DNA from 3 places in the Pseudomonas sp. 3B-A001-10F genome. Region 3 is predicted to be linked to each of the others. Evidence: predicted binding sites of a transcription regulator. Region 3 holds the regulator's gene; each other region holds the start of a gene.
What was found. The regulator sigma-54, encoded in region 3, starts transcription at its own class of promoters, with help from an activator protein. The targets are predictions, from matches to a motif close to ANTGGCATNNANNTTGCTNT.

Region 1 (5,078 bases), on a different contig from region 3:
GAACTTGCCTTCTTTACCGCAGAATGGCGAGTCGTTTACCTGGAAGGTCATCGAAACGGTTGGCTCGTCAACGGTCAGAGGCTTCATCGCCTCGACAGTGTCCGGGTGGCACAGGGTGTCGGAGATGAACAGCGAGTCCATACCGCTGATGCAAACGATATCGCCTGCTGCAGCTTCTTCAACGTCAACGCGGTGCAGACCGTGGTGACCCATCAGTTTCAGGATACGGCCGTTACGGCGCTTGCCGTCGGCACCGATCGCCACAACCGGGGTGTTCGGCTTGACGCGGCCACGAGCGATACGGCCAACGCCGATAACACCCAGGAAGCTGTTGTAGTCCAGAGCGGAGATCTGCATCTGGAACGCGCCATCACGGTCAACAGCCGGAGGCGGAACGTGGTCGACTACCGCTTGGTACAGCGGGGTCATGTCTTCAGCCATGGCGGTGTGATCCAGACCGGCAATGCCGTTCAGGGCCGAAGCGTAAACAACCTGGAAGTCCAGTTGTTCTTCGGTCGCACCGAGGTTGTCGAACAGGTCGAAGATCTGGTCCAGAACCCAGTCCGGACGCGCGCCTGGACGGTCAACCTTGTTGATTACCACGATTGGACGCAGGCCGGCTTCGAAAGCCTTCTTGGTCACGAAACGGGTTTGCGGCATAGGGCCGTCTTGAGCGTCAACCAGCAGCAGAACGGAGTCAACCATCGACATTACACGTTCAACTTCGCCGCCGAAGTCGGCGTGGCCCGGGGTGTCCACGATGTTGATGTGGTAGCCGTTCCAGTTGATGGCGGTGTTTTTCGCCAGAATGGTAATACCGCGCTCTTTTTCCTGGTCGTTGGAGTCCATCACGCGCTCGTCGTTGAGCTCGTTGCGCTCCAGGGTGCCGGATTGACGCAGGAGTTTGTCTACCAGGGTGGTCTTACCATGGTCAACGTGGGCAATGATGGCGATGTTGCGTAGATTTTCGATCACTTGTGTATCTCGATCAGAGGATTCGGTTTGCTGACAAGTCTTGGCAGCGATTAGCAGTAGTGTCCGGCATGGCCGTTACAGCTTGACGGCGGTGTCGGGGGGCCGGTGACGCAGGCCACAGGCAAACAGCCCCGGGCACTTAGCTCGGTCGATAAACGCGCACATTGGCATGCCCCTCACTGAGCAAATGGTGAGCATGCAGGCGACTCATCACGCCTTTGTCGCAATACAGCAGGTACTGGCGAGTCGGATCCAGCTCCTTGAAACGAGCGTTCACTGCGTAGAACGGCATCGTCTGTACTTCTACGCCAGCGAGTTCCAGCGGCTCATCCTCGGCGGCATCCGGGTGACGGATGTCGATCACGATCTGACCGGCCAGTGCTTCGCTGACTTCTTCAATCTGTACGTCCTGGCCCAATTCGTCGATCACCCGATCGATCGGCACCAGTTTGGCGTTTTCGAGCGCACGCTCGAGGACCGCCATGTCGAATTCTTTCTCTTCGTGCTCAACGCGACCGCGTTTGGCGGCCGTCTTCGGATTGACCGAAATGACCCCGCAGTACTCCGGCATGTGCCGGGCGAAATCGGCGGTGCCGATCTCGTTGGCCGTGTCGATGATGTCCTGCTTGTGCGCCACGATCAGCGGACGCAGGACCAGTTTGTCGGTCACGCAGTCGATCACCGACAGATTCGGCAGGGTCTGGCTCGACACCTGGGAGATCGCCTCGCCGGTGACCAGCGCGTCGATGTGCAGGCGATCGGCGATGTTGGAAGCCGCGCGCAACATCATACGCTTCAATACGACGCCCATATGACTGTTATCGACTTTGCCGAGAATTTCGCCCAACACTTCTTCGAACGGAACACTGACAAATAGCACGCGTTGCGAGCTGCCGTACTTCTTCCAGATGAAATGCGCGACTTCCATCACGCCCAATTCATGGGCACGACCGCCCAGATTGAAGAAGCAGAAGTGCGTCATCAGGCCGCGACGAATGATCTGGTACGCCGCAACGGTTGAGTCAAAGCCGCCGGACATCAATACCAGCGTCTGCTCCAACGCACCGAGCGGGTAACCGCCGATGCCGTTGTGCTGGCTGTGAATGACAAACAACCGTTTGTCGCGAACTTCGATGCGGACTTCGATTTCCGGTGCTTTCAGGTCGATACCAGCAGCACCGCACTCACGGCGCAGCTTGCTGCCGACGTATTTTTCGACGTCCATCGAGCTGAAGGTGTGCTTGCCCGCGCGCTTGCAGCGCACCGAGAAAATCTTCCCGGCCAGTGCATCGCCGTAGTGCTGTTTGCACTTCTCGGTGATGTCGTCGAAGTCGCCCAGCGGGTACTCGTCGATCTGCAGAAAGTGCGCAATGCCCGGCATGCAGGTCAGGCGCTCACCCATCTCTTTCAAGGCTTTGGGGTCGGTAACGCGGGTTTCCAGCTCGAGATTGTCCCACACACCGTTCACCACCACGGCCGGGTCCAGGTCACGGAGCACGGTGCGGATGTTCTTGGCCAACTGGCGGATGAACTTCGTCCGGACAGGTCGGCTTTTGATGGTGATCTCGGGGAAGACTTTTACGATTAGTTTCATGAAAACAGCGCGCGAACGGCCAGCCGAAAAAGGGGGGCGCGGATTATAGCGGAAATTGCTCAAGGTTTAACCAGTTAATGTGCAGAAGGTTTTGCACGCACCAAAACAGGTCATTTCTGACTCAAGACGCTACATTACAGGGCGAGATTTTCCACAATCAGGTGCTTTGCACCTTTATAAGCGTGAATTTGGGGCAAAAAACCCATGCTGGGGCACTGGCATGCAATTTGCTCCCTTGTGAGGCAGGTTGCCTTGGCAGAGTATTCGCGCCGGCATCACCCAAATTCAAGGGCATCCACTACCAAGCCCGAAGCCACCCGGAGGACATATGTCGAAGACGGTTCAACTCATCAAAGATCATGACGTCAAGTGGATTGATCTGCGCTTCACGGACACCAAAGGCACTCAGCACCACGTGACCATGCCGGCTCGCGATGCGCTGGATGAAGACTTCTTCGAAGTCGGCAAGATGTTCGACGGTTCCTCCATTGCTGGCTGGAAAGGCATCGAAGCCTCCGACATGATCCTGATGCCGGTTGACGAAACTGCCGTTCTCGACCCGTTCACCGAAGACGCCACCCTGATCCTGGTGTGCGACATCATCGAACCTTCGAGCATGCAAGGCTACGACCGCGACCCACGTGCGATCGCCAAGCGCGCCGAAGAACACCTGAAAGCCACCGGTATCGGTGACACCGTGTTCGCCGGTCCGGAGCCTGAGTTCTTCATCTTTGACTCGGTGAAATTCAAGTCGGACATCTCCGGCTCGATGTTCAAGATCTACTCCGAGCAAGGTTCGTGGATGTCCGACCAGGACATCGAAGGTGGCAACAAAGGTCACCGTCCAGGCGTCAAAGGCGGCTACTTCCCGGTTCCACCGTTCGACCACGACCACGAAATCCGTACCTCCATGTGCAACGCACTGGAAGAAATGGGCCTGACCGTCGAAGTTCACCACCACGAAGTGGCGACTGCCGGCCAGAACGAAATCGGCGTCAAGTTCAACACCCTGGTGAAGAAAGCCGACGAAACCCAAACCCTGAAGTATGTTGTCCACAACGTTGCTGACGCTTACGGCCGCACTGCGACCTTCATGCCGAAGCCACTGTACGGCGACAACGGTTCGGGCATGCACGTACACATGTCGATCTGGAAAGACGGCAAGAACACCTTCGCCGGTGAAGGCTATGCCGGCCTGTCCGATACCGCTCTGTACTTCATCGGCGGCATCATCAAACACGGTAAGGCCCTGAACGGCTTCACCAACCCGGCGACCAACTCCTACAAGCGTCTGGTGCCAGGCTTCGAAGCTCCGGTAATGCTGGCCTACTCGGCTCGCAACCGTTCCGCTTCGATCCGTATTCCTTACGTGTCGAGCCCGAAAGCCCGCCGTATCGAAGCACGCTTCCCGGATCCGGCTGCCAACCCGTACCTGGCCTTCGCAGCGCTGCTGATGGCCGGTCTGGACGGTATCCAGAACAAGATCCACCCAGGCGACGCAGCTGACAAAAACCTGTACGACCTGCCGCCTGAAGAGGCGAAAGAGATCCCGCAAGTTTGCGGCAGCCTGAAAGAAGCCCTGGAAGAGCTGGACAAGGGCCGCGCGTTCCTGACCAAGGGCGGCGTGTTCTCCGACGACTTCATCGACGCTTACATCGCGCTGAAATCGGAAGAAGAAATCAAGGTTCGCACTTTCGTACACCCACTGGAATATGAGCTGTACTACAGCTGCTGATCCGGTAGCGCTGCGCTACGCGGCGTGAGTGAAAGAGGCCTCCTTCGGGAGGCCTTTTTTATTGCCCGCGATTTATGACGTGATGCTGATCGTTCCCACGCTCCGCGTGGGAATGCAGCCCGTGACGCTCCGCGTCACTGGACGCGGAGCGTCCCTTGAGGCGTACCCACGCAGAGCGTGGGAACGATCAATTGTGGTGTATGAATGATCTCTGGATGTGTGCAGGGTTGGGCCAACCGCCACACCTGTCCTATGCTGCACCCCATCGCTTTCAATCCCGGTCGATTTCATGGGTCGCACCTTTCTCTACATTCTATTGCTGATGATCGCCCTGCCCGCCGCCGCGCAGATCTACAAATACACCGATGCCAACGGCCACACGGTGTACAGCGATCACTCGCCGGACGGCGTGCAGGCACAACCGGTGGAATTGCCGCCGCTCAATCGGGTCGAGCCGCAGGCGCCCAGCGCACCACCCGCGCCCGAAACCGACAACCGTGAACCTGCGCGCAACGCCTACGACATTCTTGAACTCGCCGGACTGCCCACCGAAGAAGCATTGCGCGCGAACAACGGCACCTTCACCGTCAATGTGCTGATCAAGCCGCGCCTTCGACCGCCTCATCAATTAAGGCTGGTATTGGACGATGAGCCTTACGGCCAGCCGAGCAACGTGCCGATCCTGCAATTGGTGAACGTTGATCGCGGCGAACATCGTCTAGCGGTGCAGGTGATTGACGGGCAGACGGTCATCCAGCAGAGCGCGCCAGTCCC
Region 2 (5,078 bases), on a different contig from region 3:
GGCGCCAGATTCAGGGTGATCCGCCGCGCCGGAAACTGCAGCCCGGAATTGATGATCGCGCTACGCACCCGATCCTTGCTCTCCTTCACCGCCGCCTCGGGCAGACCGACCATGGTCAGCGACGGCAGGCCGTTGGCCAGATGGACTTCGACGGTGACAGCGGGGGCTTCCACGCCAATCTGGGCGCGACTGTGGACGATGGAGAGGGACATGGTCGTTCCTTGAGCTGAATCGGGGGGCCGCTTCCTGCGGGTTTTTTAAGGGTAGTTGAGCCGGGTTTCAGTGCTGGAATAGAGGTTTACAAGACGTATCAAAACCCAATGGCGCGGCACTGCTTCCCTGAATTGGAGCGTTGACTCTCGACCGGCATTGACGGATCATCCCGTCCGAGGACTGCAACTGCGCATTCGTCGGGACTGGGCACCAGTAAAAGCTCCCCCGCATTTTTGGCAGCAGAGAAAGCTGGTTTTTCTGAAGTAGTGACGACGGGCCAGCTCGTCGGATTCTGAACCCATGGTTGCAAAGCCAGGAGCTAAAGAATCGCTGCGACTACTCCTCCAAACACAAAAAAGGCGTCCTATGGACGCCTTTTTATTTTTGACTCAGGATCTTCTACCGGCCAGCGGGCCGCTTGGCTCAAGCTCTGGCCCACACGTAACAGCAACTTCAATAAATCGCCGTTGGTTGGCTGACATATCCCCAGCCAACCGGAGTGCTTCGAGATGTAGTTCAACAATCTGAAGAAGCTTTGCCTTTCGCTTTTTTGGGCTCATACGCACCTCGTACGATTGGGTTGTTGATTTCGATGTTATTGACCGTTCACAGAAATGACAAGCCGGTTGGTATGGTCGAATTCGAACCCCAGTTTCCGGTAGTAAAAAACAACATTCGGATCAGGATCCTGAATTTCGATTTCTTTGCATCCTAGCGCTCGCGCATAGTGATCTGCGACAAGCAGAGCAATCGGCGCGATCCTGCCGCGAAGCGGGTGCGCCCTGTCCGGATGCCCTTCCAACAGAATAATCTTTAAGCAGATAGAGCTTGCGCGCGGGGTCGCATAGCACATGCCGCAAAGAATCTGTTTGAACCATATCGCCAAATCCAGACCTTTCGCATCTTTACTTTTCCAGTCTGCAACGTCATCCCAAGGGAAAATTGTTGGCCCCTCCCAGAGAAAGTATTGCTTTATCGCTGCTGGGGTAATTGGCTCAAACTTGACCGCTGCTGCATCAATATTTGGGATTCTCGGGGCAATGTTCTTTAGAAAGAATTTGTAGGCGATCTTTCGCGAGTTTGATCTGAATGTCTGGTTACGAAGATCCGTTGCTTTGCCTTTTCTTCTCATTGTTTTCATCTGTTTGGATCTGGTCGCAGAAGATAGCCAGCAGAGAGGGGGCAGCGAAATCAGACGTGGGGGACGCGTTTTGTAGGACGTTACTTCTGTGAGTGGAGGATTTCGGAGTAGGGGGGGCGAGTTAACGAAGACACAAGACAGGTCATTTCAGTGGTATCACTGAAATGACCGTTGGTGAGGTTGCAGCGCAAAAATTCAGATCAATTGCAGAGCCTTTCTCCACCATGAGTTCACAACCGTGCGGTTTGCTTGTTCTCGCTCCGTCACCATGTGTGGCACATCCTGCAACCGTATCCACGGCTGATTATTCCAATGCAACAAACTCAACGTCATGTCCGGCCAACTGAGCAAGCTGAGATGTGGGCGTTCGCTTGTGCTGGGGTGTTGGGCGTCGCGCAGGGTGGGGATGACCTGGTGGGTGATCCATTCCCGCAGGGCTCGGTATTCGGGGCAGTAGTGGTAGACGAGGAGGGCGTAGATGCCGGATTCGCTGATCAGCAGGGCGTTTTCGATCTGGTTGTGGATCAAGGTTTTGCGGGTTTGGTATTGGTCGTGGTCGAGTTTTCGCAGCATGCGTTCGTTGAGGTAGATGTGCAGCAGGCGACTCAGGTCTCGGGCGCAGAACCAGGGTTGGTTCTGGATGAGGAGGGCGTGGAGGGGGAGTTTGTGGCGGGTGAAGATGTGCGGGCTTAGATAAGTCTCTTCTTGATTCATGGAGCAGTTCCTCTTGCTTAAGGGGCTGCCCTCAATCGTCGCCAAACGATTGGGTGGCAGTTGTACGCGGGTTGGCGAACCGGAGCAAAAGGAACCCGGCAGACCCGAAGGTCTCCCACGCACAACCGCCATGAAACGATGTGGCGGTAAATGTAGCCGCCATCATGGTTGTCGTGCGCCTTAAGCTGTTCGGGTCGCCAAACCCGGTGCTGAACATTCAGCATCGGGTGAGCTTAGAAACCTGGGCTTTTCGGCGCAATCGGACGGCGGTCATTCAGGTTGTAGGACGTTGCCGGGATGGTTGAAGGGCTGGAGATCAAAAGATCGCAGCCTTCGGCAGCTCCTACAGGGGGCGCGGATTATTCAGCGGGCGGCGTCAGCTTTGCTTCCATCTCGGCGACTTTGGCTTCGAGGCTTTCGAGGCGAGCGCGAGTACGCGCCAACACAACCATCTGACTATCGAATTCTTCCCGGCTCACCAGGTCGAGTTTGCTGAAGGCGCTTTGCAGCAGCATCTTGAACTGGCTTTCGATTTCGGCTTTCGGCAGCGGGGTGTCGCCGCTGAACAGGCGTGAGGCGGTGCCGCTCAGGGCGTCGAGGAAGTCTTTGGGCGCGAGCATGGAATGTGTCCTGTAAACAGTGGCGGGCAGTGTATCACGCAGTGTCTATAGTCACTGATGCAGGCATGGATGCACGCTTTTCGCGCAAGAGGGCGGGCGGCGACGCACCGTTGTTGTGCGTAACCGTCGGGCCTTTTTCGCGCTAACGCCTGTGGCAGCGGCCAAGGGATTGAAATCAGGGGAATTTGGCGAGATGGCAAGCTTTCTGCTTAGTCGGTAGTGACCCATGCACTGATGCAGTCGCTGTGACGAATGCAGTGCGGCAGACGGAGCGGGGAGTTTCGTCGGCAGCGGTTAGCTGGCGTCAGTCGGGCAGGTAAGGCCGACGATGCGTTACAAAGCCAGGCACTGCGCTTAGACTTGAGTCGGGTTTGTTTTCCTGGGGCAAGTCCACCAATTCGGGAGAGAGTTTTCATGAAGCTAGTCACTGCCATCATCAAGCCGTTCAAGTTGGACGACGTGCGCGAGTCGCTGTCCGAAATCGGCGTGCAGGGCATTACCGTTACTGAAGTTAAAGGCTTCGGCCGGCAGAAGGGTCACACCGAGCTGTATCGCGGCGCGGAATATGTGGTCGATTTTCTGCCCAAGGTGAAAATCGACGTGGCCATCGACGACAAGGATCTTGATCGGGTTATCGAGGCGATAACCAAAGCGGCCAACACCGGCAAGATCGGTGACGGCAAGATCTTCGTGGTCAATCTGGAACAGGCGATCCGCATCCGTACCGGCGAAACCGATACCGACGCGATCTAAGCGCCGCCACAAACCCCAACGCCCCAGGAGAAAACAATATGACTCTGCGTAAATTCGCAGGGCTAGGAGCCCTGTTGTCCATCGTAATGCCAAGCCTTGCAATGGCGGCAGACGAAGTGGCGGCCCCGGTCCTCAATTCCGGCGACACTGCCTGGATGCTCACCTCGACAGCCCTCGTGCTGTTCATGACCATCCCGGGCCTGGCGCTGTTCTACGGCGGCATGGTTCGCTCGAAAAACATTCTTTCCGTGATGATGCAGTGCTTCGCCATTACCGGTCTGATCAGCATCCTGTGGGTCATTTATGGCTACAGCATTGCGTTCGACACCACCGGCATGGAGCAGGGCGTCGTCAACTTCAACTCGTTCTTCGGCGGCATGGGCAAGGCGTTCCTCGCCGGTGTCACGCCTTCGAGCCTGACCGGCCCAGCGGCTTTGTTCCCTGAGGCGGTGTTCATCACCTTCCAGATGACCTTCGCGATCATCACCCCGGCGCTGATCGTCGGTGCGTTCGCTGAGCGGATGAAGTTCTCCGCGATGCTGATCTTCATGGGCATCTGGTTCACCCTGGTTTACGCACCGATTGCGCACATGGTCTGGTCCGGCAACGGCGGCCTGATGTGGGACTGGGGCGTACTCGACTTCGCCGGCGGCACCGTGGTGCACATCAACGCTGGTGTGGCTGGTCTGATTGCCTGCCTGGTATTGGGCAAGCGCAAAGGCTTCCCGACCACCCCGATGGCGCCGCACAACCTCGGTTACACCCTGATGGGCGCGGCGATGCTGTGGGTCGGCTGGTTCGGCTTCAACGCCGGCTCCGCTGCAGCGGCCAACGGCACTGCCGGCATGGCGATGCTGGTCACTCAGATTGCTACCGCTGCTGCGGCACTGGGCTGGATGTTTGCCGAGTGGGTCACCCACGGCAAGCCAAGCGCACTGGGTATCGCATCGGGTGTGGTTGCCGGTCTGGTAGCGATAACTCCGGCTGCTGGCACCGTGGGCCCGATGGGCGCATTGGTGATTGGTCTGGCCGCAGGCGTGGTGTGCTTCTTCTGCGCCACAACCCTGAAACGCAAACTCGGTTATGACGATTCCCTGGACGCGTTCGGCGTGCACGGTATCGGCGGTATCCTCGGCGCGATCCTCACCGGTGTGTTCGCTGCGCCGGCGTTGGGTGGCTTCGGCACCGTTACCGATATCGGTGCGCAAGTGTGGATTCAGGTCAAAGGCGTGGGCTTCACGGTGATCTACACCGCGATCGTCACCTTCATCATCCTCAAGGTCCTGGACGCCGTCATGGGTCTGCGTGTGACCGAGGAAGAAGAGTCGGTGGGCCTCGATCTGGCACAACACAACGAACGCGGCTACAACCTGTAAGTACGCGCACTAAAAAACTTGCCCGGTTCGCCGGGCATTTTTTTGTCTGGAATTTGTCGCAAAGAGAGCAGCTGAAAGGATTTTTCGTACGGCTTTGGTCGTGTTTACGACGAGCGTTTTTCTACGGCCAATGGCTTACATCATTGCAGGAATATTAGGGCCTTTGTTTTTTCCCAGAGCGCGCTAGAATGCGCCCCGAACGTGCGGAGAACTGTATGTGGCAACAGACTCTGATAACCCTGCGGGCACGGCCCCGGGGCT
Region 3 (5,078 bases):
TGAGATGACGTCCGAAAAAGCCGAGCACGTGAAGGCAACCGACGTCACGCTCGTGACCAAACCCGACCTGAACATGTATCGCGGAACAGAATTTCCGTGGCACGTGACCAGTGAGCGCGGTGAAGTGAACTCAGGCGGCACCGAAGTCGAATTGATCGACTCGGTACGCGTTGCGCGCACCGATGAAAAGAAGCGTGACATCCTGATCACGTCCACTCGCATGACCGTGTTCCCGCAGCAGGAATATGCGCAGACCGAGCAACCCGTTAGAATCGACGGCGCTGGCGGTGTATCGACTGGCGTTGGAATGAAAGCGTACCTGAAGGAAAGCAGGATACACCTGCTATCGAACGTAAGAGGACAGTATGAGGCTCGTTAAAACCCTCCCTATTTTGCTCAGTCTGGGCGCAGCACTGGGAAGCGTGAGCGCCTGGGCTCTGCCGAACGATCAGCAGCAACCTATCCGCATTCAGGCCGACGACGCCCAACTGGACGACAAGAACGGCATCGCCACCTATAAAGGTGATGTGATCATCACCCAAGGTTCGATGATCGTTAAAGGCAACACCGTCACCATGACTCGCGCGCCGAATGGAGATATCGACGTAGTGACCTCCGTGGGCAACCTGGCTTATTTCGAGCAGCTGCAAACCCAGGGCGACACCAAACCGGTTCAAGGCTACGGCGTGACGATTCAATACCATGCCCAGCAAAACCGCGTCGTGCTGATCGACAAGGCCAAGGTCGTCGACAAAGACGGCAACGTCACTCAGGGCGAGAAAATCGTCTACGACACCGTGAAGAAACTGGCCAGCGCTGGTCGCGCTACCGGCAGCAAGGTCACCGAAACGCGTCCGCGCATCGACATGGTGATCCAGCCGAAGAAGAAAACCGACGAGAAAACCCAGTAATGGCAACTCTGAAAGCTCAGCACCTGGCCAAGGCCTATAAAAGCCGCCAGGTCGTGCGTGACGTCAGCCTGTCGATCGACAGCGGCCAGATCGTCGGCCTTCTCGGCCCGAACGGTGCCGGCAAGACCACGTGTTTCTACATGATCGTCGGCCTGGTACAGGCCGATCAGGGTCGCGTGCTGATCGACGATCTGGACGTCAGCCACCAGCCGATGCACGGTCGCGCCAAGGCCGGTATCGGCTATCTGCCGCAAGAAGCGTCGATCTTCCGCAAACTGTCGGTGGCCGACAACATCATGGCCATCCTCGAGACCCGTCAGGAGCTCGACAAGGCCGGCCGTCGCAAGGAGCTGGAAAGCCTGCTGCAGGAATTCCACATCAGCCACATCCGCGACAACCTTGGCATGAGCCTGTCCGGTGGTGAACGTCGCCGGGTGGAAATCGCTCGCGCGCTGGCAACGGCACCGAAATTCATCCTGCTCGACGAACCGTTCGCCGGTGTCGATCCGATCTCGGTCGGCGACATCAAGCAGATCATCCACCACCTCAAGGCTAAGGGCATCGGTGTATTGATCACCGACCACAACGTCCGTGAGACGCTGGACATCTGCGAAACCGCTTACATCGTCAACGATGGTCAACTGATCGCCGAAGGCGATGCAGAAACCATCCTGGCCAACGATCTGGTCAAGGAAGTGTATCTGGGCCACGAGTTCCGCTTGTAAGCGTAACAGTGCCCGGTGCGCCGCCCGGGCGCTGTATCGATTCAAGCAGGAATTAATACGCTTTAATTGTTACAGCGCTCTAGGCAAACACTTCAGTTTCAGGCATATAATTTGCTTAAGTTTGGCGCCCCGGCGCCCTGTAGTGGATGGCGCATAGCGCCGGCGAATAAGGTGTTAAGCCCCTGCCATGAAACCATCGCTAGTCTTGAGAATGGGCCAGCAGCTGACGATGACACCGCAGCTGCAACAGGCCATCCGCCTGCTCCAATTGTCGACCCTGGATCTGCAACAGGAAATCCAGGAGGCGCTGGAATCCAATCCGATGCTCGAACGCCAGGAAGAAGGCGAAGACTTCGACAATTCCGACCCCATGGCCGACAACGCCGAACAGAAGCCCAACACCGAGATCCAGGAACCCTCGTATCAGGAAACCGCGCCCACGGTGGACAACCTGGAGGAAGGCGACTGGAGCGAGCGTATCCCCAACGAACTGCCGGTCGATACCGCCTGGGAAGACGTCTATCAGACCAGCGCCAGCAGCCTGCCCAGCAGCGATGACGACGAATGGGACTTCACCACCCGCACGTCCGCCGGCGAGAGCCTGCAAAGCCACCTGTTGTGGCAGCTGAACCTGGCACCGATGTCCGACACCGATCGCCTGATCGCCGTCACCCTGATCGATTGCATCAACAATCAGGGCTACCTGGACGAAACCCTCGAAGAAATCCTCGAGGCGTTCGATCCGGAACTCGACATCGAACTCGATGAAATCGAAGCCGTCCTGCACCGCATTCAGCAATTCGAACCCGCTGGTATTGGCGCGCGCAACCTTAGTGAATGCCTGCTGCTTCAATTGCGTCAGCTACCCGCCAAGACGCCTTGGCTGGCTGAAGCGAAACGTTTGGTCAGCGATTACATCGACCTGCTCGGCAGCCGCGATTACAGCCAGTTGATGCGCCGCATGAAGCTCAAGGAAGACGAGCTGCGCCAGGTCATCGAACTGGTGCAAAGCCTCAATCCGCGCCCTGGCTCGCAAATCGAATCCACTGAAGCCGAATACGTTGTCCCTGACGTCATCGTGCGCAAGGACAACGAGCGCTGGCTGGTCGAGCTGAATCAGGAATCGGTGCCGCGTCTGCGCGTCAACGCCCAGTACGCCGGTTTCGTCCGCCGTGCCGACACCAGCGCCGACAACACCTTCATGCGCAATCAGTTGCAGGAAGCCCGCTGGTTCATCAAGAGCCTGCAGAGCCGCAACGAAACCCTGATGAAAGTAGCCACCCAGATCGTCGAGCATCAGCGCGGCTTTCTGGAGTACGGCGACGAGGCCATGAAGCCGTTGGTTCTGCACGACATCGCTGAAGCGGTCGGCATGCACGAATCGACCATTTCCAGGGTGACAACGCAGAAATTCATGCATACCCCGCGCGGTATTTATGAACTGAAATACTTTTTCTCCAGCCACGTCAGCACCTCCGAAGGCGGCGAATGCTCGTCCACGGCGATCCGCGCGATCATCAAAAAACTGGTTGCCGCGGAAAATCAGAAAAAGCCGTTGAGTGACAGCAAGATCGCTGGTTTACTGGAGGCACAAGGCATTCAGGTGGCTCGCCGCACCGTCGCCAAGTACCGCGAATCCCTCGGGATCGCGCCTTCGAGCGAACGCAAGCGGTTGATGTAAGCCACGTTACAGCGTTCCAGTGGCAGGCTATCCAGCCTGCCGCTTTATGCACTGGCAACGAAGGAGAAGCTGTATGCAAGTCAACATCAGTGGACACCAACTGGAAGTGACCGAACCTCTGCGCACCTACATCAACGAAAAACTCGACCGATTAGAGCGCCATTTCGACAAGATCACCAACGTGCAAGTCACGATGTGCGTCGAAAAGCTGAAGCAGAAAATCGAAGCCACCTTGCATATTCCCGGCGGAGAAGTGGTTGCCAATGCCGAGCATGACGACATGTATGCCGCCATTGACCTACTGACCGACAAGCTGGATCGTCAACTCAAAAAGCATAAGGAAAAGACCCAGAGCCTCCTCCAGGGCGCGACCGGTCGATAACCCCCCATTCCATGATCCGACTTGAAAGTATCCTGACCCCCGGCCGTTCCCTTGTGAACGTGCCGGGCGGCAGTAAAAAGAAAGCCCTCGAACAAATTGCCAACCTGATCGCCCGCGAAGTGGCGGATCTGGAGATGCAAGATGTCTTCGAGGCGTTGATTGCCCGTGAAAAACTCGGCTCCACCGGTTTTGGCAACGGCATCGCCATTCCTCACTGCCGCCTCAAGGGTTGCACAGCACCGATCAGTGCGCTGATGCACCTTGATGCTCCGATTGATTTCGACGCCATTGACGGCGCACCGGTTGACCTGCTGTTTGTTTTGCTGGTCCCGGAGGCTGCCACCGATGCGCACCTGGAGCTGCTGCGCCAGATCGCCAGCATGCTCGATCGCAAGGAAGTGCGTGAAAAACTGCGCAGCGCTCCAAGCAATGAAGCGTTGTATCAGGTTGTCCTGGACGAGCAGAACGGGCACTAATCATGCGCTTGATCATCGTCAGTGGCCGTTCCGGCTCGGGTAAAAGTACGGCTCTGGATGTCCTTGAGGACAACGGCTATTACTGCATCGACAACCTGCCTGCAGGCTTGCTGCCGGAACTGGCCGAACGCGCGCTGATTCACACGGAACTGGCGCAGCCGCTGGTAGCCGTGTCCATCGATGCGCGCAACCTGCCGAGCCACCTGACACGCTTTCCAGAACTGCTTGAAGATGTCCGGGCCAAACACATCCAGTGCGACGTCCTGTATCTGGACGCCGACGAAGAAACCCTGCTCAAGCGTTTCTCCGAAACCCGCCGTCGTCACCCGCTGAGCAACGCCAACCGCTCACTGGCCGAGGCGATCCAGGATGAAACCGCCCTGCTCGGCCCGATCGCCGACCTCGCGGACCTGAAGATCAACACCACCAATCTGAACCTGTACCAATTGCGCGACTCCATCAAGCTGCGTCTGCTGAACCAGCCGGAGCCGGGGACCGCATTTCTGGTCGAGTCCTTCGGCTTCAAGCGCGGCATGCCGGTGGATGCGGATCTGGTGTTCGATGTGCGCTGCCTGCCCAATCCGTACTGGAAGCCGGAACTGCGCGCGCAATCGGGTCTCGATGCGCCGGTGGCTGAATACCTGGCGGCACAGCCGGAGGTCGAAGAAATGTTTCAGGACATCTTCACCTACCTGCACAAGTGGCTGCCGCGCTTCGCCGCGAGCAACCGCGCTTACGTCACCATTGCCATTGGCTGCACCGGCGGGCATCACCGCTCCGTCTACCTGACCGAACGTCTGGGTCAGGCCCTGCAGAAAACCCTGAAGAACGTCCAGGTTCGCCACCGCGACCTCACTTAAAGGATTCACACCGCGATGCCTGCTCTGGAAATCGAAATCATCA

Region 1: glnA (type I glutamate--ammonia ligase) is a predicted target of sigma-54. The motif match lies at 2,784-2,803, and genes of this name have one in related genera.
Region 2: glnK (P-II family nitrogen regulator) is a predicted target of sigma-54. The motif match lies at 2,881-2,900, and genes of this name have one in related genera.

What each region holds. Positions count from the first base shown of each region.
Region 1 is NZ_JBQYFW010000004.1:243,782-248,859, reverse strand. It holds gene typA (translational GTPase TypA) at 1-975, opposite strand, end outside; gene thiI (tRNA uracil 4-sulfurtransferase ThiI) at 1,115-2,569, opposite strand; gene glnA (type I glutamate--ammonia ligase) at 2,898-4,304, shown strand; gene AC0ZWN_RS06650 (DUF4124 domain-containing protein) at 4,594-5,078, shown strand, end outside.
Region 2 is NZ_JBQYFW010000033.1:49,344-54,421, forward strand. It holds gene AC0ZWN_RS23810 (YifB family Mg chelatase-like AAA ATPase) at 1-212, opposite strand, end outside; gene AC0ZWN_RS23815 (N-acetyltransferase) at 809-1,354, opposite strand; gene AC0ZWN_RS23820 (BRO-N domain-containing protein) at 1,550-2,068, opposite strand; gene AC0ZWN_RS23825 (accessory factor UbiK family protein) at 2,428-2,688, opposite strand; gene glnK (P-II family nitrogen regulator) at 3,103-3,441, shown strand; gene AC0ZWN_RS23835 (ammonium transporter) at 3,480-4,817, shown strand; gene AC0ZWN_RS23840 (secondary thiamine-phosphate synthase enzyme YjbQ) at 5,033-5,078, shown strand, end outside.
Region 3 is NZ_JBQYFW010000032.1:10,177-15,254, forward strand. It holds gene lptC (LPS export ABC transporter periplasmic protein LptC) at 1-379, shown strand, start outside; gene lptA (lipopolysaccharide transport periplasmic protein LptA) at 366-911, shown strand; gene lptB (LPS export ABC transporter ATP-binding protein) at 911-1,636, shown strand; gene AC0ZWN_RS23340 (RNA polymerase factor sigma-54) at 1,824-3,317, shown strand; gene hpf (ribosome hibernation-promoting factor, HPF/YfiA family) at 3,391-3,699, shown strand; gene ptsN (PTS IIA-like nitrogen regulatory protein PtsN) at 3,711-4,175, shown strand; gene rapZ (RNase adapter RapZ) at 4,178-5,035, shown strand; gene AC0ZWN_RS23360 (HPr family phosphocarrier protein) at 5,051-5,078, shown strand, end outside.